DNA from 2 places in the Lysinibacillus sp. NPDC096418 genome. Region 1 is predicted to be linked to the other one. Evidence: riboswitches for the same ligand, from Rfam matches in the RefSeq annotation. Region 1 holds a riboswitch; the other holds the start of a gene.
The links. Region 1 has a riboswitch for cobalamin ahead of ACIQZG_RS21085 (FecCD family ABC transporter permease). Riboswitches for the same ligand answer to the same signal wherever they lie in the genome.
Positions count from the first base shown of each region.

Region 2: it holds a riboswitch for cobalamin, as region 1 does, so the genes downstream of both, ACIQZG_RS14190 ((2Fe-2S) ferredoxin domain-containing protein) here and ACIQZG_RS21085 (FecCD family ABC transporter permease) in region 1, are expected to answer to the same signal.

Region 1 is NZ_JBIWEY010000040.1:6,997-22,091, reverse strand. It holds gene argS (arginine--tRNA ligase) at 1-173, shown strand, start outside; gene ACIQZG_RS21100 (MerR family transcriptional regulator) at 399-788, shown strand; gene ACIQZG_RS21095 (class I adenylate-forming enzyme family protein) at 781-2,283, shown strand; gene ACIQZG_RS21090 (acyl-CoA dehydrogenase family protein) at 2,285-3,952, shown strand; cobalamin riboswitch at 4,028-4,217, shown strand; gene ACIQZG_RS21085 (FecCD family ABC transporter permease) at 4,539-5,516, shown strand; gene ACIQZG_RS21080 (adenosylcobinamide amidohydrolase) at 5,513-6,973, shown strand; gene ACIQZG_RS21075 (cob(I)yrinic acid a,c-diamide adenosyltransferase) at 6,986-7,546, shown strand; gene ACIQZG_RS21070 (heterodisulfide reductase-related iron-sulfur binding cluster) at 7,767-9,965, shown strand; gene ACIQZG_RS21065 (acetyl-CoA C-acetyltransferase) at 10,194-11,399, shown strand; gene ACIQZG_RS21060 (3-hydroxybutyryl-CoA dehydrogenase) at 11,399-12,250, shown strand; gene ACIQZG_RS21055 (acyl-CoA dehydrogenase) at 12,383-13,519, shown strand; gene ACIQZG_RS21050 (acyl-CoA dehydrogenase) at 13,536-14,672, shown strand; gene ACIQZG_RS21045 (TetR/AcrR family transcriptional regulator) at 14,676-15,095, shown strand, end outside.
Region 2 is NZ_JBIWEY010000018.1:32,948-48,042, reverse strand. It holds gene ACIQZG_RS14220 (glycosyltransferase family 4 protein) at 1-579, shown strand, start outside; gene ACIQZG_RS14215 (GNAT family N-acetyltransferase) at 726-1,166, shown strand; gene ACIQZG_RS14210 (energy-coupling factor ABC transporter ATP-binding protein) at 1,395-2,231, opposite strand; gene cbiQ (cobalt ECF transporter T component CbiQ) at 2,228-3,001, opposite strand; gene ACIQZG_RS14200 (energy-coupling factor ABC transporter substrate-binding protein) at 3,007-3,279, opposite strand; gene ACIQZG_RS14195 (energy-coupling factor ABC transporter permease) at 3,281-4,030, opposite strand; cobalamin riboswitch at 4,424-4,606, opposite strand; cobalamin riboswitch at 4,857-5,040, shown strand; gene ACIQZG_RS14190 ((2Fe-2S) ferredoxin domain-containing protein) at 5,179-5,550, shown strand; gene cobJ (precorrin-3B C(17)-methyltransferase) at 5,558-7,219, shown strand; gene ACIQZG_RS14180 (sirohydrochlorin chelatase) at 7,234-8,136, shown strand; gene cobK (precorrin-6A reductase) at 8,133-8,915, shown strand; gene ACIQZG_RS14170 (precorrin-8X methylmutase) at 8,905-9,564, shown strand; gene ACIQZG_RS14165 (cobalt-precorrin-5B (C(1))-methyltransferase) at 9,564-10,697, shown strand; gene cbiE (precorrin-6y C5,15-methyltransferase (decarboxylating) subunit CbiE) at 10,672-11,874, shown strand; gene cobI (precorrin-2 C(20)-methyltransferase) at 11,867-12,574, shown strand; gene cobM (precorrin-4 C(11)-methyltransferase) at 12,574-13,359, shown strand; gene ACIQZG_RS14145 (cobalt-precorrin 5A hydrolase) at 13,352-14,473, shown strand; gene ACIQZG_RS14140 (cobyrinic acid a,c-diamide synthase CobB) at 14,485-15,095, shown strand, end outside.

The sequences.
Region 1 (15,095 bases):
ACTACATTCAAGAAACTGCTGCAACATTCCATAGTTTCTATAATGCAGAAAAGGTACTAGATGCGTCGAACAAGGAGCTAACAGAAGCTCGTCTAGCTTTAATTACTGCAGTTCGCACAACAATTGCCAATGCATTACGTCTAATCGGCGTATCTGCACCAGAAAAAATGTAAGAACGAAACTATCAAACAGTTTCTGATGAAAAATCAGAAACTGTTTTTTTTTATGTGGATTTAAGATAGAGACGGATAGATTGGTTGAACTGACGGATAAAACACCTGGATGATATTGTAGATAATTTACTTAGTGTGCCTTTTTCACTCTTTAATTCAATTATTTTGTTGTGGTTAACGTTAACGTCAATGATATACTGATGAAAATTGTGAAGGGGTGGTGGCGTGAAAACAATTCAAGAGGTAGCAAAGCAATTTAAAGTTTCGACGCGTACAATTCGTTATTATGAAGAACTCGGATTACTTAACCCCAATCGTTCAAATGCAAACCAACGAACCTTTTCAAAGAAAGAAATGGCAAAGCTCAAGCTAATTTTCCGAGGTAAGCGTTATGGTTTTTCATTGGATGAGATAAAGGAGATGGTGCTGTTATTTGATTTTGATCGTACAGGTATTCAACAATTGGAACGCACTGTCGCATACGGAGAACAAAAAATGGACGAGATTGATGAAAAAATAGCCGAGCTTACGCAAATGAAAAACGAATTGCAACAATTGCATAGCATGTTTAGTGAGAAGTTAACTACTTTAAAGGGAGAGATGCTAGATGAATAGTTCAAATTTATTAGCCCGCAATGCCCGAAAGTATCCGATGAATGAGGCTATTATTTGTCATGGTAGAAGAGTTTCTTATTCCCAATTGGATGAACAAGTGACACGCTTTAGTCATGCTTTATTGAAGCAGGGGATTGAACCTGGTGATAAAGTGGTCATTTTTATGCCAAATGTCTTGGAGTTTGTCGTAAGTTATTTTTCAATTCAACGTATCGGGGCGATTGTTGTCCCTGTAAACGCAAAATTTACATTGTCTGAAGTACTATTTGTCACGCAGCATGCGGGGGCAAAAGCAATTATTGCTCATGAAGCTATTTTTTCATCAGTCGAAAGTATATTGACAGTACCAATCAAAATCAAAACAGGTCAAGTCCAGGATGGATGGCTTAGTTATGATGCACTTATTCAAGAGGCGTGTTCAGAAACAATTGATTGTCAATTGAATGAGGATGATGCTTCTACAATTTTATATACATCAGGTACGACAGGTAAGCCAAAGGGTGTGCTCTTTATTTATCGAAATATTTTAGCAGTGGCACAAATGATTGCGATTGAAATGGAAGTAAAACCGGAAAGTCGCATACTATTAATGATGCCGTTAACACATTCAGCACCATTGCATTTGTTTTTTATGGCGGGCATGTTAGTCGGATCAACAAATGTATTAACACCTACGTTTACACCTGACTTATTCATTGACATGATCGAGCAGGAAAAGACGACGCATTTCTTTGGTGCGCCAGTAGCGTACTTATTAACGGCCCAAATGCCAAGGTTGCAAACAGCTGATTTGACGTCGATGAAATGGTGGGTTTACGGTGGTGCGCCATTATCTCAAAAAGAAGTTCGTTTTATTCAAAATGCACTCCAAACAGATAACTTAACTTGTGTTTACGGCTTAACCGAGGCGGGGCCAAGTGGGGCAATACTGTTTGGGCAGGAGCATACGCAGAAAGCAGGGAGCATTGGTAATCGTGCCCCGTTTGGTACAGAGCTCAGAATTGTTAATGAGAATGGTGGAGATGTGCTAGTCGGTGAGATTGGTGAAATCGTATTGTATGGTGAAGGAAATATGATGGGCTATTACAAGGACGAAGAAGCGACAAAGGTTGCGTTTATAGACGGGTGGATACGCACTGGTGATTTAGCTCGTTTTGATGAAGACGGCTATATTTGGATTGTAGATCGTAAAAAGGACGTTATTATTTCAGGCGGGGTGAATATTTATCCGAAAGAAATTGAAGATTGTCTATTAAGCTATGAAGGTGTTTTTGAGGTAGCGGTTATCGGTGTGCCGCATCCACAGTGGGGAGAGACGGTGAAGGCTGTCTATGCTTCGAAGGTAGATGTTAATGAAGAGGTGCTTGTAGCTTACCTAGGGGAGCATTTAGCGAAACATAAAATTCCACGTATTTTTGAATGTGTGGAAGCACTTCCTCGAAATGCAGCGGGCAAAATTTTAAAACAGTCGTTGAAGGGACAAGAGGTGAGCTAGCATGAAAGTATTACAGCAGGAAGTAGCACGAACAACTAATTTTTTTACGAATGATGAGACATTGCATAAACTATTAGAAACGATGCTAGATGAAGAGTTTTTAACATATGCAAAGCGTGAATTAACGGATTTTGGTGAACTTTGTGCAGGTGATATTGATGTGCGAGCCAAGCATACAGATCGTGAGGGTGAGCCTCGTTTACAACGTTATGACCAGTATGGCGAAGAAGTGTCAGAGGTTTGGGTGAATGAGGGGTATAAAAAAACGATTGAAGAAACATACAATACAGGAATTGTTGGTTATGTGCATAAGGATATTCCGCAGCTAGGTAGAAAAGGGAATTATGTGTATAGCTTTGCACAAGGTTATTTGTTGTCACATGCAGAGCCTGGATTTTATTGTCCTGTAACATTAACGATGGCAACAGCTTATTTACTCGATCATTATGCGAATGATGAGGTGAAAGAACGATTTTTATCGCATGTATGTGCAACTGGTGATACAGAACTTTATGAGGGTGCGACGTTTTTAACGGAGCGGCAGGGAGGGTCTGATGTCGGTGCAAATGTGGTGAAAGCTGTGCAGGACGGTGGAAGTTATCGTTTATATGGCGAAAAGTATTTTGCTTCCAATGCTGGTATGTGTGGAGTAGCAATGGTATTAGCACGCATGGAAGATGCTCCAAAAGGATCGAAAGGTTTAACTTTATTTGCGGTACCTTGGCGTAGTGAGGATGGCGCAGTTAATCATTTACGCATTCGCCGTTTAAAGGATAAACTAGGCGTTAAAGCAGTACCATCAGGTGAGGTTGAGTTCGATGGAGCAATTGCTTATATAGTTGGCGAGCCGAATAAAGGTATTTATTATATGCTGGAGGCGCTAAATTTATCGCGTATTTGTAATGCAGTTGCGTCGATTGGGATTATGCGTCGAGGTTTTTTGGAAGCGAAGCATTATGTAACGAATCGCCATGCGTTTGGTCAGCCTTTAATACAATATCCAATGGTTCAGGATTCATTAGGGAAGTTTGCGGCGAAGTTACACGTAGAAGTTGCTACAGTGTTTGATTTGATTCAATTGTACGATACTGTGACAAGTGGCAAAGGATGCGAACAAGATGTGATCATGAATCGTTTGAATATTGCCATTATGAAAAAAGAAACCGCAGAGCAAGCGGTGCATTATGCAAGTGAAGCTATTGAGTTACATGGCGGGAATGGCTATATTGAGGATTTTGTTACACCTCGTTTATTGCGAGATGCTCAAGTGCTAACGGTTTGGGAAGGAACGGCGAATATTTTAGCGTTAGAGTTAATTCGTCTAGTAGATAAATTTAATGCGCATGAGGTGTTTATCAATACGATGTTGAAACGCCTAGAAAAGCTTGAAACGAATCAATTAGTTGAAATAGTTCATAGTCAACTTGAGAAACTGACTGTTCAATTGAACAAATTTAGTAAACTTGATGATGCAATGAAAACATTTGAAGCTAAACAAGTTGCACAAAAAATGGCGCATCTTTATGAAAGTGTAGTAGCGGTTGAATGGGCAGTAAGGTATGGCGGTAAGTATGAAAAGTTAGCAGATATCTATTTAGAGGATACCTGGGAGTTACGTGAATTGGGCGGGCCAATGAAAACTGTCCAATATTTTGCATATATTGTTTAGTGTATGGGGGCTCTGTTGTAGAGTCCCTATTTTTTTATCGTTGTATAATTCTATTTTCATGTATAATAAGAAAAGATTGAATAAAATGATAAAGGTTCTTTATCTGCCAAGGATAAAGTGAAAAGGGAAATCGGTGTAATTCCGGTGCGGTCCCGCCACTGTAAGTGTGAGTTTTTTCAACCGATGCCACTGAAAATTTTTCGGGAAGGCATGAAAAAGCGTTTGTAGCACGAGCCAGGAGACCTGCCTTTATAGATCAACACGTAACAGCCTACGAGGATAGGGTGGTGATTTTTTGCGACCGTAATATCGTGCAAGCATCGCCCCTCGTTGTTTTCTGATGAGGGCTTTTTTATGTTTTGTAAGGTGGATGTCGATAAATTTGAAAATGTGGGCGATCAATATTAAAGTCCATCGACAAACCACGGAAATAGGGCAATAAATGCATATTCTAGGAGGATTCAGTATTGGACAATTATAGGGAAATAGAATTGACCGCATATAATATGAAAGAAGCGACAACAAATGAGCAGACTAATGCACAATTGGATGGGGAATTCGAGTGAGTAAAACATTCTTTGCCTATATGCTGACGATTACACTCTTAATCGTCAGCATATGGTGTGGTGTATCAATAGGTTCAGCCAACATTCCATTAGAGGTGCTATGGAATAAGGCTGCAGATGAAACAGCAGCGAATATTCTATGGAAGATTCGTATGCCGCGTGTGGTTCTAGCAGGGCTTGTCGGTGCATCACTTGCGATTGCAGGGGCGGCATTCCAAGGGCTATTAAAAAATCCACTTGCTGATCCTTATACATTAGGGGTTTCTTCAGGCGCATCGGTGGGAGCAGTCATGACGCTATTTTTCGGACTTTCCATTCCAGTTGTGGGTATTTACACGTTACCGACGTTCAGTATGATTGGTGCGGTCGTTACGATGGTAGCTGTTATGAGCTTTGCAAGGCTTATCGATCGTTCGCTGAAAATGGAGACGCTTATTTTAACTGGGGTTATTTTTAGTTCGTTTCTAGGCTCACTAATTTCGTTAATGGTCGCGTTAACGGGTGAAGAATTACGCCAAATTATTGGCTGGTTGCTTGGATCTGTGTCCATGCGAGGCTGGCCGTATGTGCAAATGATTGCGCCGTTTGTTGTGATTGGCTCAGTTATGCTATGGACGCAAAGGCGAGAATTAAATGCGTTATTGTATGGTGAAGAGCGAGCAAAACATTTAGGTGTGAATGTGAAACGAAGTAAGTATCTAATATTAGCAGGTGGCTCAATGTTAACAGGTGCAGCTGTTGCGGTATCAGGTACAATCGGCTTTGTCGGACTCGTGGTTCCACACATGACGCGTATGATTTGGGGTTCAGATCATCGTCATTTATTACCTTTATCGTTTTTAAATGGTGCAACGTTACTAATTATTTGTGATTTAGTAGCACGTACTATTATTATGCCACGTGAGCTTCCAATTGGTGTCATTACCGCATTTATCGGAGCACCCGTCTTCTCATACATTTTCTATAAACAAAGAAGAAGTAAGGGGGTACGTGCATGATTAAGGTTGAACAGCTATCAGGAGGTTATGGTGGCGTACCCATTGTTAAAGATGTAAGTTTTACCGTTGAAAAGGGTAGAGTGCTTGGTATTTTAGGTCCCAATGGAAGTGGGAAATCGACTTTGCTAAAAGTGATGAGTGGTATTTTGCCTGCAGCTAGTGGCTCGATTTTATTAGATGGAAAAAATATAAAATCTTATAATGCACGTTCATTAGCGAAGAAAATGGCGGTACTGCCCCAACTTCATGCAAATGCTTTTTCGAATACGGTGCGTGAGGCAGTTTCACTTGGTAGATATCCACATCAAACTGGTTTTTTCTCGAGCTGGTCAGACAAAGATGAGCAAGCCGTACAACATGCAATGGTGCAAACGGGTGTAATGCGCTATGAGGATACGCCGATGGAATTTTTATCGGGTGGTGAACAGCAACGTGTTTTTGTGGCGCAAGCATTAGCCCAAACAGCAGAAGTTTTATTATTGGATGAGCCGACAAACCATTTAGATATTGCTCATCAACGACAAATTTTAGATATGGTACGTAAAGAAGCAGTTGAATGTGGATTAACAGTAGTTATGGTATTGCATGATATGAACTTGGCGTCACTGTACTGTGATGAGTTATTATTAATGGAGAACGGACAAATGCGAGCGATTGGTGCGCCACATGAAGTGTTAATTGCTTCGCAAATTGAGGAAGTCTACCATGCGAGAGTAACGACGTATGCACATCCGGAAATTCCAAAACCGCAAATTACGATGATGCCTGCAGCGACTAAGGATCAACATCGAGCAATTATTACGGATGATAATTTCTCAGTAGTAGACGGATTTATACAGATGAAGTCAGAGATTCCGCTTAAAACAGTATCTTCAGCTGTTCATAACCCGGGTATAGGTTGGTATGAGTGCTTTTTAAATCGGTCAGTGCCAGGTGATTACATTATTAATGATGTAAAGCAGGAAGTAGCTGAGTTTTTACAAAGGAAGCATTTTTCTTCAACGGGAACAGTAGTGATGCTGACAGCTGTTTCAACAAGTCTTGTCGCTTTGAACGAATATAAAACCGATTTTGGCAGTGTGTTTGTCATGGTGACTGCTGGTGTGGGCAACGCTGTAGACGTATCTCGTACACATGAACGACTTGATCAGCCGTACGTTGGAACAATTAACACATGGGTTATTATTAATGGTTGTCTATCAGAAGAAGCATTTTTCCAAGCAATGATGACTGCCAACGAAGCGAAGACAAAGGCATTGCAATCGGAAGATATTCGTGATAATCGAACGAATACCATTGCGACAGGTACTGCAACTGATAGTCTGCTCATAGCAGCAACACAAAACGGGGAAGAAATGATTTATGGTGGCCCAATAACAGCAGTCGGCAAAATTATTGGTAAAGGCGTTTTTGAAACGACAGTGCAAGCCATTCAAAACTATAAAACAAAAGCTTAGGAGATGAGAAGGATGAAACTTTACACGAAAACAGGCGATAAGGGGAAAACGAGCATTATTGGTGGTCGCGTAGATAAAGATAACTTGCGCGTTGAAACATACGGAACAATTGATGAGCTAAATTCCTTTATCGGCAAAGCGATGAGCGAGTTAGATCGTGAATTATTTAAAGATATTTTAGGTGATTTAGAAACGATTCAGCATGAGCTTTTCGATGGTGGTGGTGATTTAGCGAATGTGATGAAAGAGCGTCATTATAAATTGACGGAAGCGCCGATTGAAGCAATGGAGGCTCGTATTGATGTGCTAACGGAAGAAGCACCACCGTTAGAACGTTTCATTTTACCAGGAGGCGCACCAGCAGCAGCTACTTTACACATTGCACGTACTGTAGCGCGTCGAGCAGAGCGCCAAATGGTAACGCTAATGAAAGAGATTGAAGATGTACCAGCGGTTGTGCAGAAATATTTAAACCGTTTATCTGATTATTTATTTGCTGCAGCACGTGTAGTCAATGCACGTTTAAAAGTTTCAGATGTAGAGTATGTTCGAAGTGCAAAGGTCTTTAAATAAATTAAAAAACTACCCTAAAAAATTAAAATTTTTTAAGGGTAGTTTTTTATAGCTGAAATGTATAATAATAAATTATCAGAAAAATTTATATTTTTATGTTGACTGAATGCTCATTCATTATTAGAATGTGAATATAATGGTAAAATGCCATACATTTACGTATGAACTAGCAAATTTACTACAAAGTGGGGTTCATAAGATTCTAAAGGGGGGACTAAATATGAGTCCATTATTAATTGCAAACATTGTGTTGACAGTTGTTGTTGTATTATATGCAGCTGGATTATTCATCTACTTGTTGAAAACACGATACAAGTATGTACAACTAGGGAAAAAGGTTGAATTCGATGAAAGTATTAGTGAGCGAATTCGTTATTTAATGGTCAATGTCCTTGGTCAAAATAAACTACTAAAAGATGCGAAAAGTGGTTTAATCCATGTGATGTTTTTCTACGGCTTCTTGATGGTGCAATTAGGTGCTATTGATTTGATTTGGAAGGGCTTAGCGCCTGAGTCACATTTACCACTTGGTGTTTTCTATGGAGTGTTCACATTTACACAAGAGCTAGTGGTGTTAATGATTTTAATCGCTGTAGTGTGGGCGTTTTATCGCCGTTATGTAGAGAAGCTTGTTCGTTTAAAACGTGGTTGGAAAAATGGCCTTGTGTTGATTTTCATTGGGGGATTAATGGTTTCAACATTATTTGCAAATGGTATGGGCTTAATCTGGCATGGCGAGGGCTTAACGTATACAGAGCCTGTAGCATCAGGCATTGCAGCCATCTTTGGTTTCTTACCTGAATCTGTAGCAGCAGGTGTGTTTTACGCTATGTGGTGGGCGCATTTACTTATCTTATTAACGTTCTTAGTATATGTACCACAATCAAAGCATTTCCATTTAATCACAAGTATGCTTAACGTCTACATGAACCGATTAGATCGTGTTGGAACATTAACACCGATCGACTTCGAGGCGCTAGAAGAAGCGGGCGAAAATGCAGAAAGCGAAGATGATATCCCATCAATTGGTGTTGGTCGTATTCAGGACTTTACACAAAAGCAAATGCTTGATTTATATTCCTGTGTAGAATGTGGTCGCTGTACGAATATGTGTCCAGCAACAGGAACAGGGAAAATGCTATCACCGATGGACTTAATCGTGAAATTACGTGACCATCTGACATTCACAGGTGCAGTTGTAACAAGACAAAAACCGTGGGTGCCATATCAAATGTTCACAAATACAAAGGGTAATCAGCTTGCAATGGCAGCAGGTGCTGAAGGCGCAGTGATTGAAGATATTTACAGCCCATCATTAATCGGTGATGTAATTACAGAAGAAGAGATTTGGGCATGTACTACTTGCCGTAACTGTGAAGATCAGTGTCCAGTAATGAATGAGCATGTTGATAAAATTATTGACCTTCGTCGTTACTTAACGATGACTGAAGGAAAAGTAAACCCGGATGCACAGCGTGCGATGACAAACATCGAACGACAAGGAAATCCATGGGGCTTGAATCGTAAAGAAAAAGAAAATTGGCGTGATCTTGATCCAACAATTAATATTCCAACAGTGAAAGAGCTAAAAAAATCAGGCGAAGAAATGGAATACCTACTATGGGTAGGTTCGATGGGTGCGTTTGATAACCGTTCACAAAAAATTACGCTTGCGTTTTGCCGATTATTAAATGAAGCTGGCGTGAAATTCGCAATTTTAGGTAACAAAGAGAAGAACTCAGGAGATACACCACGTCGTCTTGGAAATGAGTTCTTATTCCAGGAGCTTGCAACAGCGAATATCGATGAGTTTGAGAAAAATGATGTGAAGAAAATCGTCACAATTGACCCACATGCCTATAATATTTTCAAAAACGAATACCAAGACTTCGGTTGGAAAGGTGAAGTATATCATCATACGGAAGTTTTAAATAAACTGATTGAAGAAAATCGTTTAGTAATGAATTATGAGGTTGATGAAACAATTGTCTTCCATGATTCTTGTTACTTAGGCCGTTACAATGATGTGTACGATGCACCGCGTGAAATTTTACGAGGTATTCCGGGTGTGAAGCTTGTTGAAATGGAACGAAACCGCGAATCAGCAATGTGCTGCGGTGCTGGTGGTGGTTTAATGTGGATGGAAGAGCATGTTGGAAACCGCATTAACGTTGCACGTACAGAGCAAGCACTAGAAACAAATGCATCGGTAATTTCTTCAGGTTGTCCATATTGCTTGACGATGCTTGAAGATGGTACAAAGGCAAAAGAGGTGGAAGATACAGTTAGCACGTTCGATGTAGCAGAATTATTAGAGCGTTCAGTGTTTGGTGAAAAAGTGAAAGCCGTTGAGGAAGTGCCAGAAGAGGAGTCAATCCAAGAGGTTGTTGCGTCTGTTGAAGGTGCTGAAAAGAACTGAAAAGTCGATTTAAACGAAGGAATTTAATAGTTATTGGAGTAATATTATTATTTTCTGAAAAATTTAAATTGCATAACAAAAAGATATTTTGTAAAATATAACTAAGTAGAAATGGGAGTTTATTCAATGACTCCCATTTTTCATTGAAAACTGTTGAGCGAGCGTTCAGTCGTTAGGGATTTTCGTCGAATGCTTGTCGACAAGTGTAAAACAAAAGGGGTGTTTTACTTGAATAGAGCAGTGATTTTAGCGGGGGCACGAACAGCCTTTGGAAAATTTAATGGGAGCCTAAGTTCGTTAAGTGCTAGCGATCTTGGAGCAGTTGCTGTTAAAGGAGCGCTTGAAAAAGCAAGAGTTACTCCAGAATCAGTTGATGAAGTGATTTTAGGCTCAGTATTGCAGGCTGGTCAGGGACAAATTCCATCAAGACAGGCGGCTATTAAAGCAGGTTTACCGGTGGATATAAAGACTGAAACGATTAACAAAGTTTGTGCTTCTGGTATGCGTGCTGTAACACTAGCAGATCAATTAATTCGTTTAGGGGACGAGGAAGTAATTGTTGCGGGTGGTATGGAGTCTATGTCCAATGCACCTTATTATTTATTAAATGGTCGCACTGGCTTACGAATGGGCGATACAAAAATGATTGACGGTATGATTTATGACGGTTTATCTTGTGCTTTTGATGCTGTAAGACCACATATGGGGAGCTACGGTAACTCGACTGCCAAGGAATTCTCATTAAGTCGTGAAGAGCAAGATGCTTGGTCTGCGAGAAGTCATGAGCGAGCATTAGCGGCGATTGAAAAAGGCTATTTTGCAGAGGAAATTGTACCGGTGGAGATACCTCAACGAAAAGGTGAACCACTTCTTATTGAAATAGATGAAGCCCCGCGAGCGTCTACATCTTTGGAAGTGTTGGCAAAGTTAAAGCCAGCCTTTGATAAGGATGGGACAATTACGGCAGGTAATGCACCTGGTGTTAATGATGGCGCATGTGCACTTGTGTTAATGAGTGAAGAGCGAGCGCAGCGTGAGGGGAAGGAAGTACTTGCAGTTGTCCTTAGTCATGCGGAAATAGCAGTTGAACCAAAGAACTTCCCGCAAACACCAGGTTTAGTTATTAATAAGCTTTTAGAAAAGACTGGGAAAACTTTAGCGGATATTGATATTTTCGAAATCAACGAGGCTTTTGCGGCTGTTGCACTAGTTAGTAGCCAACTTGCTGAACTTAACCCAGACCAAGTAAACGTTAACGGTGGCGCAGTAGCACTAGGTCATCCAATTGGGGCATCTGGGGCACGAATTGTTTTAACACTTGCCCATGAACTAAAACGTCGTGGTGGTGGCATTGGTATTGCAGCAATTTGCTCAGGCGGTGGACAGGGTGATGCTGTAATGATTGAAGTACCAAAAACAGGGGGAAATGCATGATGGGAATTCAAAATGTAATGGTCATCGGTGCTGGACAAATGGGTTCTGGTATAGCACAAGTTTGTGCACAGGCCGGTTATAACGTCAAACTCAATGATATGAAGCAGGAATTTTTCGAGCGCGGTTTAGGTGTCATTACAAAAAACTTAACGCGTGACGTTGAAAAAGGCCGTAAAACAGAAGATGAAAAAGCCGCTATTTTAGGGCGTATTACGATGTCACTAGACTTACAGGATGCTAGTGAGGTAGATATCATTATTGAAGCGGCTGTAGAAAACATGGAAGTTAAGCAGTCTATTTTTAAGCAATTAGATAAGATTGCACCAGTCCATGCAATTTTAGCTACGAATACATCTTCTCTACCGATTACTGAAATTGCTGCAGTGACAAATCGCCCAGAGCAAGTAATCGGTATGCACTTTATGAACCCAGTGCCAGTGATGAAGCTTGTTGAAATTATTCGTGGGTTGGCAACAACCGATGAGGTGTACAAAGAAGTTGAAGAAATGACTGTGAAATTATCAAAAACACCAGTGGAAGTTAATGACTTCCCTGGCTTCATCGCGAACCGAATTTTACTGCCAATGATTAATGAAGCAGTATATGCATTGTATGAAGGTGTTGCGTCAAAAGAGGCTATCGATGACGTGATGAAACTGGGCATGAATCATCCGATGGGGCCACTAACATTAGCTGATTTCATTGGCTTAGATACATGCTTGTCGATTATGGAAATTTTACATGAAGGTTTGGGCGATAGTAAGTACCGTCCATGTCCACTATTACGTAAATACGTGGCAGCAGGCTGGCTTGGGAAGAAGTCGGGTAGAGGCTTCTTCGTTTATGAATAATTTAAAACTTCAAGCGATGGCTGAGTAAATCCTATTTGGATGGGAGTATGTTGTATTGCATTCAGCAGGCGTCCAAACGTCTACTGAATGCAGTTAGAGACTTGACGGATTTGACAGAGTGGGGTGACATAGATGCATTTACAGTTTTCAGATGAGCAAATCATGATGCGTGATATGGTGCGTGATTTTGCGAAAGAAAAGATTGAACCTTGGGTAGAGCGTATGGAAGCTGGGGAGTTTCCGCGTGAGTTACTTTCGCAAATGGGCGAACTTGGTTTAATGGGTATTACAGCTCCTGAGAAATTAGGCGGCTCTGAGATGGATTTCACCTCGTATATTATTGCTATTAATGAGTTATCGAAAGTTAGTGCAGTAATGGGTGTTATTTTATCGGTACATACGTCAGTTGGAACGAATCCAATCATTTATTTTGGAAATGACGAACAAAAACAACGCTATGTACCAAAGCTTGCCTCGGGAGAGTCTTTAGGAGCATTTTGTTTAACGGAGCCAAGTGCAGGGTCAGATGCAGGGTCATTACAATCAAAAGCGATAAAAGATGGTGATGATTATGTGATTAATGGTTCGAAGGTGTTCATCACAAATGGTGGAGAGGCAGATGTGTATATCGTCTTTGCTTCGACCAATGCAGAGGCCAAAACGCGTGGTGTGTCAGCATTTATTGTTGAGAAAGGAACACCAGGTTTAGTTATTGGGAAAGACGAAAATAAAATGGGTTTGCACGGCTCACGTACGGTGCAATTGACGTTCGATAATTGCCGTGTGCCAGCGAGAAATCTTCTTGGGCATGAAGGGGAAGGATTTAAAATTGCGATGGCCAACTTAGACGTAGGTCGTATTGGTATTGCAGCGCAGTCTTTAGGTATTGCAGAGGCCGCGCTTGAAGCAGCAACAGCTTATGCAAAAGAGCGTGTGCAATTTGGGAAGCCTATTGCGTTACAACAAGGAGTTGGTTTCAAGCTTGCAGATATGGCAACAGCTGTGGAAGCGGCAAAACTACTTGTGTACCGTGCGGCAGATTTACGTGCTAAAGGTTTACCATGTGGGCAAGAAGCATCGATGGCGAAGATGTTTGCATCGCGTACTGCGGTTCAAACGGCAATTGAGGCAGTCCAAATTTTCGGTGGCTACGGCTACACCGAAGATTATCCAGTGGAGCGTTATTTCCGAGATGCGAAGGTAACTGAAATATATGAAGGTACAAGTGAAATCCAAAAAATTGTTATTAGTAAACATTTACTTAAATAAAAAGGGGATATGACCGATGAATTTTCAATTATCAGAAGAACATGAACAATTGCGTGAAATGATTCGTGACTTCGCAATTAATGAAGTAGCACCAACAGCAGAGGCACGTGATGAACACGAAGAATTCGATCGTGGCATTTTCGACAAAATGGCTGAGTTAGGCTTAACAGGGATTCCATGGCCAGAAGAGTATGGTGGTGCAGGCTTCGATTACCTTGCGTATGTAATAGCAGTAGAAGAATTATCACGTGTATGTGCTTCAACAGGGGTAACGTTATCGGCGCATACATCATTAGCGGGGTGGCCGGTATATAAATACGGTACAGAAGAGCAAAAGCAAAAATATCTTCGCCCAATGGCAGAAGGTAAACATATTGGAGCTTATGGCTTAACTGAGGCTGGTTCAGGTTCAGATGCAGGAGGCATGAAAACATATGCTAAACGTGATGGCGATGACTATATATTAAATGGTTCAAAGATCTTTATCACAAACGGTGGTGTGGCAGATACATATATCGTATTTGCAGTAACTGACCCTGAAGCAAAAAATGGTACATCTGCATTTATCGTAGAAGCAGGTTTTGAGGGCTTCTCAGTTGGGAAGAAGGAAAAGAAATTAGGTATCCGTTCATCACCAACGACTGAAATTATTTTCGAGAACTGCCGTGTACCTAAGGAAAACTTACTGGGTGCAGAGGGCGATGGCTTTAAAATCGCAATGACAACACTTGATGGTGGACGTAATGGTATCGCTGCCCAAGCAGTAGGGATTGCACAAGGTGCACTTGATGCTTCTGTTGAGTATTCGAAAGAGCGTGTACAATTTGGTAAACCAATTGCGGCAAATCAAGGGGTATCATTTAAGTTAGCGGATATGGCGACATCGATTGAAGCTTCAAGACTTCTAACATATCAAGCAGCTTGGTTAGAGTCAAATGGCTTACCATATGGTAAAGCATCGGCAATGGCGAAATTAATGGCTGGTGACACGGCAATGAATGTAACAGTAGAAGCTGTTCAAGTATTTGGTGGCTATGGTTATACAAAGGACTATCCAGTAGAGCGCTATATGCGTGATGCGAAAATAACTCAAATTTACGAAGGTACACAAGAGATTCAACGTCTTGTTATCTCGCGTATGCTCACTAAATAATTTATGACTGAGAAAACAAAAGGTCCACAAGTTCAGTCTACTGTAAAAGATGAAAGTCTAATTGCCATTCGTCGGGAGCAAATGATTCAAGGTGCGATAAAGTTGTTTAAAGAAAAAGGTTTTCATCGTGCAACGACGAGAGAAATTGCCAAGGCTGCGGGTTTCAGTATCGGCACACTCTATGAATATATTCGCACGAAAGAAGATGTTCTCTATCTCGTTTGCGATAGCATTTATAAGCAATCGATGGAGAGTTTAGCAAGCTTTGAAATTAAAGAAGGTACGGTTGAGGAGCTGAAGGCGGCCATTCGTGAGTATTTTTTACAAGTGGATGGCATGCTAGATGAATTGACAATCATGTACCAAGAGACGAAATCTTTAGCAAAAGAAGCTCAAATCTATGTGTTTAGTAAGGAGTTTGAA
Region 2 (15,095 bases), on a different contig from region 1:
ACTGGGCCAGTATCCTTTGAGGAGAAAAAAAACAGAATACTTACAGTTGGTCGATTAGATGCGCCTGAAAAACAAATTAAGCTAGCGGTCAAAGCATTTTTAGCTGCTGAGCTTACAGATTGGGAGTTTCGCTTAGTTGGTCCTATGTCAGATGTTTTTAGACGGGATTTACAAGAAATTCTTGAAGGAAATCCGTTCGCTGCCCAGGTCATCATTTTAGGACCTATTTACGATAAGCATTTGTTAGAGCAAGAGTATAGGCAAGCAAAAATATTTTGCCTCACATCCACCGTAGAATGCTATGCACATGTATTTGCTGAAGCGGCTAAAAATGGGTGTTACATCATATCTACCAACGTTGATGGTGCTTCGGACATTACACAAAATCAACGTTTTGGAAAAATTCATCCAACATATGATTGGGAAAATATTGGGTTAGAATTAAAAAAAGCTGCAACACAAGAAGAATTGCTTGCCGACACATGTGGTGCTTTACAAAAGTTTGCGAGATCCGAATTGAACTGGAGATTTATTGTTAAAAAGATTGCTAGTTTTCTAGATGAAGAAGCATTAAAGTAGATGATATTTAATTGAATACTCCCTTAGCGCACATAAGTAGGAATGATAGATTATTGAATTGTCATTTCCCGTTACTTACCAATTGAGATATAATATGGCTAAGTCAACATTACTAGATAATCTTGCGTAGACGAGGGAGGATTAAGATGGAAATAGTGCGTGCAACAATGAGTGAATTAGATGATGTAGCTATACTTTTTGACGAATATCGTCAGTTTTATGGTAATAAATCGGATGTCAGCAGCGGGAAGGCGTTTTTACAATTACGTCTCGCGTTAAATGAATCTATTATTTTTTTAGCAGTTCATGAAGGTAAAGCGATTGGTTTCACACAGCTATACCCAACCTTTTCATCATTAGCTTTGCAGCGTGCATTTATATTAAATGATTTGTATGTTACAGAGGATGCGAGGGGATTAGGCGCTGGGAAGGATTTAACTGAGATGGTATTCCAGTATAGTCAACAGCAGCATGCCCGATATGTGACGCTACAAACAGCACCTGATAACGTGAATGCTCGTGGATTATATGAGAAGTTAGGTATGAAGCAGGATGAGTATTGTAATTACGTAAAATATTTTGATTAAGAAGAAGCATCTCGACCCTGGGGGGAGAGATGCTTTTGAATGTTAAGGGAATTGTGAATTTTTTGCCTGTGGATAATCTAGGGCATAGTTGTCGTCTAGGTTAAAGCGCTACATCCTCGAAGTCGCGGTCTGCTCCCTAAGGCAAAAGTGGTGGAACGCATACTTTTACTTCAGGATCGCAAGCAGCTGTCGAATGTAACGAGCGCTTAAGCGCATTTGTTCATGCGCTTAAAGCTGAGCAATTAACTGTTGCAAGTCCTGTTTAGAACGGGGGAGTGGAATGTTTTTGTCAAATAGCTTTTTGTTTTGTAATGTGATAGCCATTTCAAATACCCATGGTCGTTCCAAATGGGCTCTTTCTAGCACATCTTCTTGATGGAAAAGTGCAACTGGATCACCGGTATAAATGATTTGACCTTGTTCCATAACTAGGATAATGTCTGCCCATTCATAAGCAAGCTGAATGTCATGGGTGGCGAGTAAAAATGTACGTTCGCCGTTCTCTAATTTAGCTAAGTATTGTAATACTTGTGCGGCATAATAATTGTCTAATCCTGCAGTTGGCTCATCTAGCAGTAAAACAGCAGGCTCCATCGCAAGGACACCAGCCATTGCAACGCGTTTTTTCTGCCCGACACTTAAGAAGTGAATGGGCTTTTCGAGTAAGTCTTCAACCTCTGTTTGTGCGACGGCCCAAGCAATATTTTCTTCAATTATTTCCGGGGACCAACCGAGATTGAGTGGACCGAAGGCGATGTCTTGCTTGACCGTACCAGAAAAAAGTTGATTGTCGGCATCTTGGAACACGATTCCGACTTGTTGACGCAATAGTTTTAACGCTTTTCGGTTATAGCGTAGTTTTTCACCACAAAATGAAATACTGCCCGATGTTGGTTGTAAAATTCCGTTTAAATGCTGAAATAATGTCGATTTTCCAGCGCCATTATGACCTAGAATTGCGATTTTCTTCCCCTTAGGAATTTGTAATGTAATGTTCGTCAATGCATGTGTACCGTCTGCATAGGCATAGGATAAATGCTTGAGATCAAAGTAAAGTTCGCTCATATGATACCCCCTCCATAGATGACGAATAATATGGCAATGCCAGCAATGCCAAGCCAGTTTTTCTTGTTATAAGCAGCAGTTTCCTGCCAGTAAACAGGTTCACCCCCACGTGCCTGCATCGCATTATTTAATTCACGACTACGCTGGAACATTTCCGAAAATAATGCCGCAATTAGCATTGATGCAGAGCGCAGCCACTGCATAGGCGAATGGTAGCCGAGTCTTGCTTGTTGGGCAAGGTGAATTTTTTGCATACTTTCTAAGAAAATGAAAATAAAGCGATACGTTAGCTCCACTAGTTCTACAAATAACACGGGTAGACGCCACAGTCGTAGCACGTAACAAATCGACTGTACTGATGTTGTTAAAATTAAAAAATAAAGGCAGCTAATACTACCAAGTACAATGAAAAATAGCTCCTGTGCCATCGAAATACTTAATGTACCGATAAAGATTGTCCATGCACCCAGTTGGAGATTCCAGATATGTGAAGGTAAAACACTTGAAGTAGGGGCAAACGAAACCAAAATTGTCACTAGACTCGTGAGTAGAAAAAATCCTGGAAGTAGTAGAAGTTTTAGATAATACGTAAAAGGGATTTTTGCGCCAAAAATGATAAAAGCACTCATTACAATAAATGTAATGAGTGAAATATGTTCATCTCGAAATATAAGCGACAGTAGTAGTAATCCAAGTGAAAACGTCATCTTTTCTAGTGGATGGACGGACGCTAAATTATTCATGTAAGCATATTTGTCAATGAGTAGCATTGTTGTTAACCTTCTTTATGTTTGCCACGCATGAAACCGATGAAATAGCCGATAAAACCAGCACCGATTGCAGCTTGTAGCACAAATAATAAACTCTCAATTTCACCACTTGGTGGCTCCCAAATACTTTCAAACCATGGCTCATACTCTGCGTTAATCTCACCAATTGCTTCTTCGGCCTCTCCATCAGCACCACCGAATTCAGCGCCTTTTTGTACTAAGAGGGGAATGATGGCAAGTAGCACGACAATGGCTAGTAACAGTAAATTCTTTTTCATCTTAATGTGCCTCCTTTGTAGAGAATACACGTAATGCTTTTAATTCGCTGACATTGTATTTTTTTAAGAAGTTCATGACAATCACCGTTAAAATCCCTTCGCTAATTGCAAGTGGAATTTGTGTTAAGGCGAAGATCCCAGAGAACTTCGTGAATGAAGCCATAAAACCACCAACTTCAGATGGGAATGCAAGTGCAAGTTGAACAGATGTCACGACATATGTACCTAAATCACCAAGCATTGCTGCAAAAAATACTGCTAGTGAGAATGAAAAGCCAATTTGTTGTGCCCCTTTAAAGACAAAATAGACGATAAATGGTCCGACAACTGCCATTGAGAAGACGTTTGCCCCTAATGTTGTTAACCCACCATGGGCTAAAAGTAAAGATTGGAATAATAATACGATTGTACCGATTACGCTCATCGCTAATGGTCCGAACAAAACGGTACCAAGGCCAACACCTGTTGGATGCGAACAACTGCCTGTTACTGAAGGGATTTTTAGAGCTGACAAGACAAATGCAAAGGCACCTGAAAGCCCCAACATCATTTTAGTTTCCGGATTCTCATCTATCGTTTTGCGAATAGAACGTAATCCTAAAATAATAAATGGAATGGATACAACCCACCAGAAAATTGCCCATTCAAGTGGCAAAAATCCTTCCATAATGTGCATAGCAAATGCACGATCTGGCACCATGATAAATGCTAATAAGAAATAACTAAGCTTCCAAAATGAAAATTTCAACATTCTTCCTCCTTTTGTTTTTTAGATTCATCACCAAAATTTGGGTTTGATTTCCGTTCCGCCTGGGCGCTTTCCGGGGGGCGCCCGATAAGCCGCGTCGGGGCAACAGGATGTTGGTCACAGGATGTGACGTTTTTAGCCTTTGTTCCCCTACAAGCCTCGCTCCTGGGTCACATCTAGGACGCTAATCCCCCAGGAGTCGCCCAGCCTCCACTACAATCAAAAGCATTCTAGTAGTGTTATGCTCTTTAAACAAATGCCAACTCATATTTTTGATGATGACCTTTTAGTGTGTGCAATAAAAAAGCACTTCTCCTTTTTGGAAAAGTGCATAGCAGAAAAAAGCAAATGAAAAAACGATTTGCTAAGCCGCACACCTATCCGCGTAGGTTGAAACTTGTCACGTATTTTTTGGCAGGTCTCCTGGCTTTAGTTCATCATTTTATAGGTCTTCCCATCCGTTGGACAGTGACGTATCTATAAAACTCCCTAGTACAGTGGCGGGACCGCGCCGGACTTGAACCGGCTTCCCTTTTAAGCAAGATGCAAGCACCTTACACCAAAAAATGTTATTGTTGTGAGTTTTCACGACACAGTGTAACACGGCTCAATGAAAATAATCTATCTCTTTTTGGAAAAATTTTTATTTTCAGTAATTTAAGTGTAGAAAATTCTGATATATTAAAGCGAAGTTAGGTGTTATTGCAGGAAATATTTGTAGAAATTTAATGGAGATTGCAAAAAATTTAAAAAAGAAGTCTTGAAATTTAATAATTATGAGCTATGATAGAAACAGTTTTTCATTATATTTTAAAAAACTAGAAAATTAATATAAATAAATCTATTAAGTGCTCGAAACTGTTCGAGATAATAGGGAAATCGGTGCAAATCCGGTACAGCCCCCGCTACTGTAATAGCTGATGAAATCGCAAATGCCACTGGTGCAAACTTGGGAAGGTGCGAAAGTAAAATGAAGCTTAAGTCAGGAAACCTGCTTAATTGATGGCACGCAAACTTTTCGGAGGGAGAAGTTGAAGCGAGGGCGGGTATCTATATATATATCTGTGTTCATTTGGCTTCAATAAACCTTTACTCTTCGTTATGAGTGAAGGTTTTTTCTTTTTCTTAAAAGTAATGAGGGGAGAATTACTTTGACAACTTGGAATTTAGAAGGCATGAAAACACATCTTTTTATATGCAATGGCAGCAGTTGCATGAAAAAAGATGGCGAAGATATTACGCAGGTGATTCGTGATGAAATTCAGACACTTGCCCTTGATAAAGAAATACATACGACTAGAACACGTTGTAATGGGAGATGTAAGGATGCATGTGTAGTTATTGCATATCCGCAAGGGAATTGGTACCGTGTGCCAACGACTGAGCATGCAAGAGCGCTTGTGCAAGATTTACATCATGAATCTTTACATAGTGAGCATGTATTTACACTTAATGAAGGTTCATTACGACGAACAGCACAAACGACGGCTATTAAAGGGATTGAAAAAGTGAAAGAGGGGTAATTGGACCGTGCAAAAAGGGAAAATTTTCGTTGTTGGCTTTGGCCCTGGCGATTTCAAACATATTACAACGCGTGCAGTTGAGGCACTGCAACAAAGTGAATTTATCATCGGCTATAAAACATATGTAGAATTGATTGAAGATTTAGTTAGTGCGAAATCAATTGTTAGTACGGGCATGACTGAAGAAGTATCCCGTGCGCAAGAAGCAGTTCGTCAGGCAGAAGCCGGAAATATTGTGTCGGTCATTTCTAGTGGTGACTCCGGTGTATACGGAATGGCAGGGCTTGTTTATGAAGTGCTAATCGAACTTGGTTGGACAGAGGCGACAGGTATCGAAGTGGAGATCGTACCTGGTATTTCCGCTATTAACTCTTGTGCGAGTTTACTAGGCGCTCCGATAATGCACGACTCATGCACAATTAGCTTAAGTGACCATTTAACACCGTGGAATTTAATTGCAAAACGTGTTGAAGCAGCAGCATTGGCGGATTTTGTTATCGCACTTTACAACCCGAAAAGTGGAAGACGTACGCGCCAAATTGTTGAAGCACAGCGTATTTTACTAGAGTATCGTTCGCCAGATACACCGGTTGGACTTGTAAAAAGTGCCTACCGAGACCGTCAGGAAGTGACGATGACAACCTTATCAGAAATGCTTAATCATGATATTGGAATGCTGACAACGGTTATTATTGGGAACTCTTCAACGTTCTTCTATGACAATAAAATGATTACACCAAGGGGCTACCAACGTAAATATACGCTTGGTGAAGAGAAACAACCATTACGTCCACATCAGCGCTTAAAAGAAGAAGCTGAACCATGGGCGATGAATCAAGAAACAGGTGCAGCGCGTACTGATTTTGCTGCAGATCCAAATGCGGGGCGAGTGACGCCAATAACAGCAGCCCCTCCAGTGAAAAAAAAAACAACGCTTGAGATGGCAACAGCTGCTCTAGCAATGGTGAAGGGGACTAGTGCGGTTAACGTAACGCCAAAACTAGTCCACCAAAAAATAGAGTCGATTTTTGAGCTTGCAGTAAGTCCAGGGGTAGCTAATAAATTTTTCACGCCTGCACAAATGATGATGTTAGCTGAGGTAGTTGGAGAAGAGGGTTCAATGGAGTACACACCAGACCATCAAATCCATTTGAAAATCCCAACATCAGAGCCGTCTGTAATTACAGACAAGCTTCGTAGTGTAGGTTTCTTACTTGCACCGATTGGGGATGTGCTGTCACTAAAAGCTTGTGATTTCTGTTATGGCGAAAAGGCAGATTCAATCCCTTATGCCGAAGAAATTCAAGGAAAATTAGGTGGTTTAGCATTACCGAAAACACTGAACATTGGATTTAATGGCTGTGGCATGGCATGTTATCGTGCAGTGTTTGATGATATCGGCATTGTTTATCGAAAAAGTAAATTTGATGTCTTTATTGGGGCAAAGCCAGTAGGGCGTACAGCCCATGCGGCACAACCGGTTGTAGAGGGCTTAGAACCTGAACAACTCATACCACTAATTACGAATATTATTGATGAATATAAAGCAAATGCACATCCAAATGAGCGGTTGTTTAAATATTTCAAACGTGTGAAAAAGATTTTACATTTTAACTATCAAGATATGTCTTCAAAAATAGAAGTAGAGCCAGCTCCGTGCGGCGACTAGTGAGGAGAGCAAAGATGAAAGCAATTTTATTTGTCGGCCATGGTAGCCGTTTAGCAGCAGGAAATGATGAGGTACGTTCATTTATAGAACAAATGACACCGAGAATTGATAAGGATTTTTTAGTGGAGACGTGCTTTTTAGAATTTGCTTCACCAAATATTGAGCAGGGAATTACGAATTGCGTGAAAAAGGGCGCAACAGAAGTACATGTTATTCCAATTATTTTGCTACATGCAGGGCATTCGAAATTGCATATTCCAGCAGAAATTGAGCATGCACGTGAGCATTATCCAAATGTTCACTTTACGTATGGCCAAACGATTGGTATTCACGAAGAGATTTTCTCAATTTTACAAGACCGTTTAGCAGAAACTGGTTTTGACGCTGAAGCAAAACATGAAGATACAGCGATATTACTTATTGCACGTGGCGGTAGTGATCCTTATGCGAATGGCGATTTTTATAAAATCACACGTTTACTTTGGGAGAGGCTGCCTGTGCAGTATGTTGAAAGTGCCTTTATGGGCGTGACAGATCCTCGAGTGGAAGAAGGGATCGAGCGTTGTGTGAAACTAGGTGCCAAGAAAATCGTTATGTTGCCGTACTTTTTATTTACTGGCATCTTAATGGAACGCATGCATGATATGCGTCAGCAGTTCAACGAAAAATATCCAGCGTGTGATATTCAGATAGCTAATTATTTCGGCTATCATGAGCGTTTACAAAATGTCCTATTAGAGCGTATTGACCAAGCAGTGAATGGTACTTCTACAGGCATGCAGGATTTAGAAAATTACCGAGCTTACGCAGAGGTGCATGGTCACGCACATCATCACCATCATCACCATCATCACGACCATGATCATGACCACCACGATCACGACCATCACCACCATCATGAGGAGCCAGTGAAATGATCTTCATGTTAGCGGGTACGAGTGATGCAAGAAGCTTAGCACTTGAATTGCAGGAAGGGAAATATGATGTGACAGCGACTGTTGTCACAGAATCTGCGGCGGCGAGCCTTGAAGAAGTTGGTCTTAAGCATTTAGTCGGTCGCTTAACGGCAGAAGAAATGGCGACGATTTTAACTGAGCAAGACTACGAAATTGTTGTCGATGCCTCTCATCCATTCGCAGAGGAAGCCTCGAAAAACGCGATGGTAGCGGCAGAAATGGCAAATGTTCCATACATTCGCTATGAGCGTGCCCATGAGCAATACGCGCATCCTCTTATTACAGTCGTTAAAGATTACGAGGAAGCCGCGCAGTTAGCAGCGGAAAAACGTGGTGTCATTATGCTGACAACGGGTAGTAAAACACTTGCGACCTTTACAAAGGTATTGCACGGTTTAGAAAATACACGCCTGATTGCACGCATGCTTCCACGACTCGATAATATGGAAAAATGTGATGCGCTCGGTGTGGTACAAAAGGATATCGTCGCCATTCAAGGCCCCTTTTCAAAGGAATTGAATGAAGCTTTGTTCCGTCAATATGATGTGACTTTAATGATTACAAAGGAAAGCGGTAAAGTCGGTTCTGTCGATGAAAAACTTGAAGCCGCACTTGCATGTAATATTGAAACAATTTTAATCGCACGACCAAATATAAAATATGGACAGCAATATTCTACTTTTGAAGAGGTAGTACAAGCTGTGACAGACAAATTAGGAGGCAACACAAATGGACTTTAAAACAGATTTCAAACCATTAACAGTAGACCCAGATAAAATTTATGATTACAGTTTCTCAATTATTGCAGAGGAGATGGGAGAGCATAACTTCTCAGAAGACGAATGGAAAGTTGTACGTCGTATTATTCACGCATCGGCTGACTTCGAATTAGGACGTAGTGTGATTATCACACCAGGAGCACTTGAAGCGGGCGTTAAGTCAATTCTTGCAGGTCGTCATGTCATTGCAGATGTGCAAATGATTGAAAGTGGTTCGGGGAGAAAAAGATTCCAAAAACATGGTGGAGATTTACACTGCTATATCGCAGATGAGGATGTTTCGATTGAAGCGAAAAAGCAAAATACAACACGCGCAATTATTTCGATGCAAAAAGCGGTGAGCTTACATGAGGGTGGAATTTATGCCATTGGGAATGCGCCAACTGCTTTACTTGAGTTAATTCGTTTAATTAAAGAGGGAATTGCAAAGCCAGATTTAATTATTGGGATGCCAGTTGGGTTCGTATCAGCTGCTGAGTCAAAAGAAGAGTTACTGAAAATTGAAGGAATTCCGTACATTACAAACGTTGGACGTAAAGGCGGTAGTACGGTAACAGTTGCAGCCCTAAATGCCATTTCACTATTAGCGGATGAACAGGCGAAAAAATAATGGAGCGAAAGGTAAAAAAGGATCCCAAAGATATGCGTCATGGCTACACAACGGGAGCCTGTGCAACAGCTGTCACAAAGGCAGCCCTTATTGCCCTCATTACGAATGAAGAACAGGAAACGAGTACGATTCATTTACCTGTTGGGCGTGATGCGACTTTTACCATTGAAAAATGTACATTTGACGGCAAAAAAGTGAGTTGTGAAACAATTAAAGATGCTGGTGATGATCCGGATGCCACGCATAAAGCGCTTATTATTGGCACAGTTAGTTGGGCAGATAAACCTGGTATTCATTTAGACGGAGGTATTGGCGTCGGGCGTGTCACAAAGCCTGGTCTGCCAGTACCTGTAGGTGAAGCAGCTATTAATCCAGTACCACGTAAAATGATTCTCGGTACTGTCCAAGAAGTGCTCGAAATATTTCACATTGAACGTGGGGTAAACGTTGTAATTTCAGTACCACTAGGTGAGGAAATGGCGAAGAAAACGTTAAATGGACGGCTCGGCATTATCGGAGGTATTTCGATATTAGGCACAAGGGGAACCGTCGTGCCTTTTTCGAGTTCCGCTTATATGGCAAGTATCGTTCAAGCCATCAGTGTAGCAAAAGCAGCAGGCTGTGAACATCTTGTTATAACGACAGGAGGACGCAGTGAAAAATATGCAATGGCGCAGTATCCAGAGCTACAAGAAGAGGCATTTATTGAAATGGGGGATTTTGTCGGCTTTACATTGAAACATTGTAAACGACAAGGCATCAAACAAGTATCTCTCGTAGGTATGATGGGGAAATTTTCGAAAGTCGCACAGGGTGTCATGATGGTGCATTCAAAGAGTGCTGGCATTGACTTTAATTTTCTTGCGCAGCTTGCTAGTGATGTAGGTGCAGATGAAGAAACACAGGTAGAAGTTCGGGAAGCGAATACCGCATCACAAGTCGGTGAAATTATGGCAGAAAAGGGTTACGACGCTTTTTTTCATCACCTATGTGAGGCTTGTTGCTACTCCTCGCTACATCATATAAAGGGCGGTATGACACTCGCAACATCGATTTATTCGATGAAAGGACAACTACTAGGAAGGGCTGAGAATATTGCATCCATCGATGAAATTGATTGGGATCGGGGATAACGGACAAGAAAGTTTACTGCCTCAGTATATCCAGTGGATTGAAGACAGTGAGGTACTTGTTGGCGGAGAGCGTGTACTCGAATTTTTCCCAACATATACAGGCGAAAAAATCGCCATAAAGGGTGGTCTATCAGCTCTTGTAGATAGACTATCAGTAGAAACACGTAGAATCGTAATTTTGGCATCGGGGGATCCTTTGTTTTACGGAATTGGCGGCTATTTAGCGAAGATGTTAGAAATCGAGGTATACCCGTATATGAGCTCGATGCAATTAGCGTTTTCTAAAATGGGAGAAAGCTGGCAAGATGCCTATGTGACAAGTATTCATGGGCGCTCTATGAAGGGCTTAGCCCAAAGGATTGATGGTAAGAAAAAGGTTGCACTTTTAACGGACGCAGACAATAGCCCAAATGCACTCGCACGTTATTTAAAGCATTTTGGTATGACAGAATACCGCGCATTTGTAGCTGAAAATTTACAAGGTGACAACGAAAAGTGTGGCTGGTACTCACTTGATGAGTTAGAAGAAGCTGACTTTTCGCCACTAAATGTTGTGATTTTAAAGCAAATAGATTCGCCGAAAAGTTATGCACTCGGCATTGACGACGAAGAATTTTCCCAACGTAAGCCAGATAAAGGGCTAATAACGAAAAAGGAAATTCGTGTACTAAGCCTACATGCTATGCAATTACAAAAGGGTAGTACAGTGTGGGATGTTGGAACTTGTACGGGCTCAATGGCGATTGAAGCAGGGAAGTTAGCGCCAGAGGGACAAGTGTTTGCGGTGGAAAAAAATGCACCAGATCTAGAAAATTGTCTGCAAAATCAGCAGAAATTCCGCGTAGATATTACAGCAATTCACAGTAAAGCACCTGAAGGCCTGGAAAACTTTCCAGATCCAGATGCAATTTTTATCGGTGGAACGGGCGGAGAAATGGTGGAACTATTAAAGCTTTGCTGTAAACGTTTGAAACCGAATGGGCGCATTGTTTTAAATGCAGCGACAATTGAAAATTTATATAAAGCGGTGGAAGCATTTAAGGCATGTGGCTTTGCAGTCGATATTTTACAGGCACAGCTATCTCGCAGTAAACCGATTTTAGATATGACAAGATTTGTACCACTCAATCCAATATATATTATTTCGGCACATCGAAAGGAAGAAAATCATGAGTAACTTAGGTATTTTATATGGTTTAGGCGTTGGCCCTGGAGACCCAGAGTTAATTACAGTAAAGGCATTTCGTATCATTCAAGAGTCACCAGTAATTGCTTATCCGAAAAAGCTAAAAGGTAGTAAAAGCTATGCGCACCGCATTGTTGAAGTCTATATTAATCCAGAAGAAAAGGATATGCTTGGACTTGTGTTCCCAATGACGAAGGACGCGGCTGTACTTGAACGTGAATGGACGAAATCTGTAGAGTTAGTATATGGTAAATTACAAGAAGGTAAAGATGTGGCGTTCGTTACAGAGGGGGACCCACTTTTATATAGTACGTTCATACATATGATGAAGCTGATGCAAGACATGCATCCTGATGTGGAAATTCGTACAGTGCCTGGTATTTCATCATTTAATGGATCAGCATCGCGTCTTGGTATCGCGCTTGCAGATGGTGATGATCATGTTGCGATTATTCCTGCACATGATGATTATGATGCAATGCGTCAAGCGATAGAAAGTCATGATGCCGTTGTCTTCATTAAAGTGGCGAAGGTCATCGATTTAATGCTTGAAGTACTGCGTGATTTAGATTTACTTGATAAAGCTTCAGTTGTGACAAAAGTAACATCAGATGAAGAAATTATTTGGGATGTACGCGAGCTAGATGGTGTCGATTTAGAATATTTAACATTAATGGTGGTGCGTAAATAATGAAGAAGATTTTTATAGTTGGTGCTGGTCCTGGAGATCCAGATTTAATTACGGTTAAGGGCTTACATATTTTACAAACAGCTGATGTTGTTATGTACACAGATTCTTTAGTGAACGAGGATTTAATCGCGAAGGCAAAGCCGGAAGCGGAAGTGATTCGTACAGCGGGTATGCATTTAGAAGAAATGGTTGGTGTGATGGCTGACCGTGTGAACGCGGGTAAAGTAGTTGCACGTATGCATACAGGTGACCCTGCGATGTATGGTGCAATTATGGAACAAGTAGCACTATTAAAGAAACAAGACATTGGTTATGAAGTGATTCCAGGTGTAAGTTCTGTATTTGCATCTGCTGCGGCAATTGGTGCAGAGCTAACGATTCCTGATTTAACACAAACGCTGATTTTAACACGTGCTGAAGGACGTACGCCTGTACCGGAATTTGAAAAGCTACGTAGTCTGGCGAGTCATCATTGTACAATTGCGCTGTTTTTAAGTGCAACGTTAACGAAGAAAATTGTTAAGGAATTACAAGGAGCAGGCTGGGCCGACAATACACCAGTCGCGGTTATCCAACGTGCGACGTGGCCAGATCAAAAAATTGTACGTACGACGTTAATTGAGCTCGATGAAGCAATGCGTGTCAACGGCATCCGTAAGCATGCCATGATTTTAGCGGGCTGGGCGCTAGATCCAGACATCCACGACAAGGATGAATACCGTTCGAAATTATACGATGCAAGCTTTACACACGGCTTTCGTAAAGGTGTGAAGACAAGTGATTGAGTTAAAAGAGGGCGTATACCCAGAGGTCGACCAGCGTCATCCCTATGCAATCGTAGCCATTACAAAGCATGGTGTGCAACTTGGGCGGAAATTACAACAGTCATTTTCGCAAGGTGACCTCTATTATATGGGGAAATTCGAGCATGGAGACGAGGAGCAAAAACATATTCAAATGTTTACGGGTACAGTGCGCTTGCTCCTCCCAACTTTGTTTAAGCAATATAAAGGGTTAATATTGATCATTTCACTCGGTGCAGTCGTTCGTATGATTGCGCCGATTTTACAAGATAAGAAGACAGACCCGGGTGTCGTTGTTATTGATGATCGAGGTGAAAATGTTATTAGTGTACTTTCGGGCCATTTAGGTGGCGCCAATGAATTAACGCATGAAGTGGCTGCTGCAATGGGAGCAAATCCGATTATTACAACGGCATCAGATGTACAAAAAACGATTCCTGTGGATTTATTTGGGTCACGTTTTGGTTGGGTGTGGGATAGTGATGAGAAATTAACACCTGTTAGTGCTTCTGTTGTGAATGAGGAGCATGTTGCCATCGTACAGGAAACTGGCGAGCAAAATTGGTGGATGCGTGATACACCGATGCCAGAACAAATAAAAGTGTATCCAACGACACAAGCGGCAATCGCCGTAAATCCTCATGCGACACTACTTATTACGGACCGTATTATTGAACCTGAAGAAGAAGTACTACTTGAAAATGGCGTGATTTATCGTCCTAAATCAGTAGTTCTTGGCATGGGCTGTAATCGTGGTACCTCAATCGAAGAAATTGAACAAGTCATAGATGAAACACTTGCTGAACTAAAGCTATCGAAAAAAAGTGTCAAAGCACTTTGTACGATTGATTTAAAGAAGGATGAGCAATGCTTTATCGATATTACCAAAAAATACGACTGGGAATTCATCACGTATACACCTGCTGAATTGAATGAAATTGATTTTCCAACACCTTCTGAAACGGTGTTTAAATATACAGGGGCGTACGGTGTGAGTGAACCAGCGGCAATGCGATACGCCCAGGTAGAGGCATTAATTTTACAAAAGAAAAAATCAGGCAATGCAACGATTTCTGTTGCAAGACGCCCATTTTAAGGAGGGATTGCATGAAAACGAATCGTTTTGTACTTGCCGGAACAGGTAGTGGTGTTGGTAAAACGACATTTACAATTGGTCTCATGAAGGCATTACAGGAAAAAGGAAAAATCGTGCAAGGCTTTAAATGTGGTCCTGATTATATTGATCCGACCTATCATACAGCAGTGACAGGACGTGTATCTCGTAATATTGATAGCTGGATGTTTTCTCATGAGGCAGTTCGAGATATTGTTGCACGTGCGAGCAAGGATGCGGAAGTTTCGATTATAGAAGGTGTCATGGGTTTTTACGATGGCAAAAGTCCTTTATCAGATGCAGGGTCGGCAGCTGAGATTAGTGTCGTTACAGAAAGTCCTGTAATTTTAATTGTCAACTGCGCGAGTATGGCAAGAAGTGTTGCCGCTGTTGTGAAGGGCTTTCAACTGCTGTCCGACAAGCCGAATATTGTTGGTGTCATAGCCAATCAAGTCGGTAGCGTTGGGCATTATGAAATTGCTAAAGCGGCCATTGAACAGGAATGTGGTATTCCAGTCATTGGGTATTTAAAACGTGAGGCAGACATTGATATTCCTAGCCGTCATTTAGGGTTAATCCCTGCAATTGAACGTGGAGAGCTGGA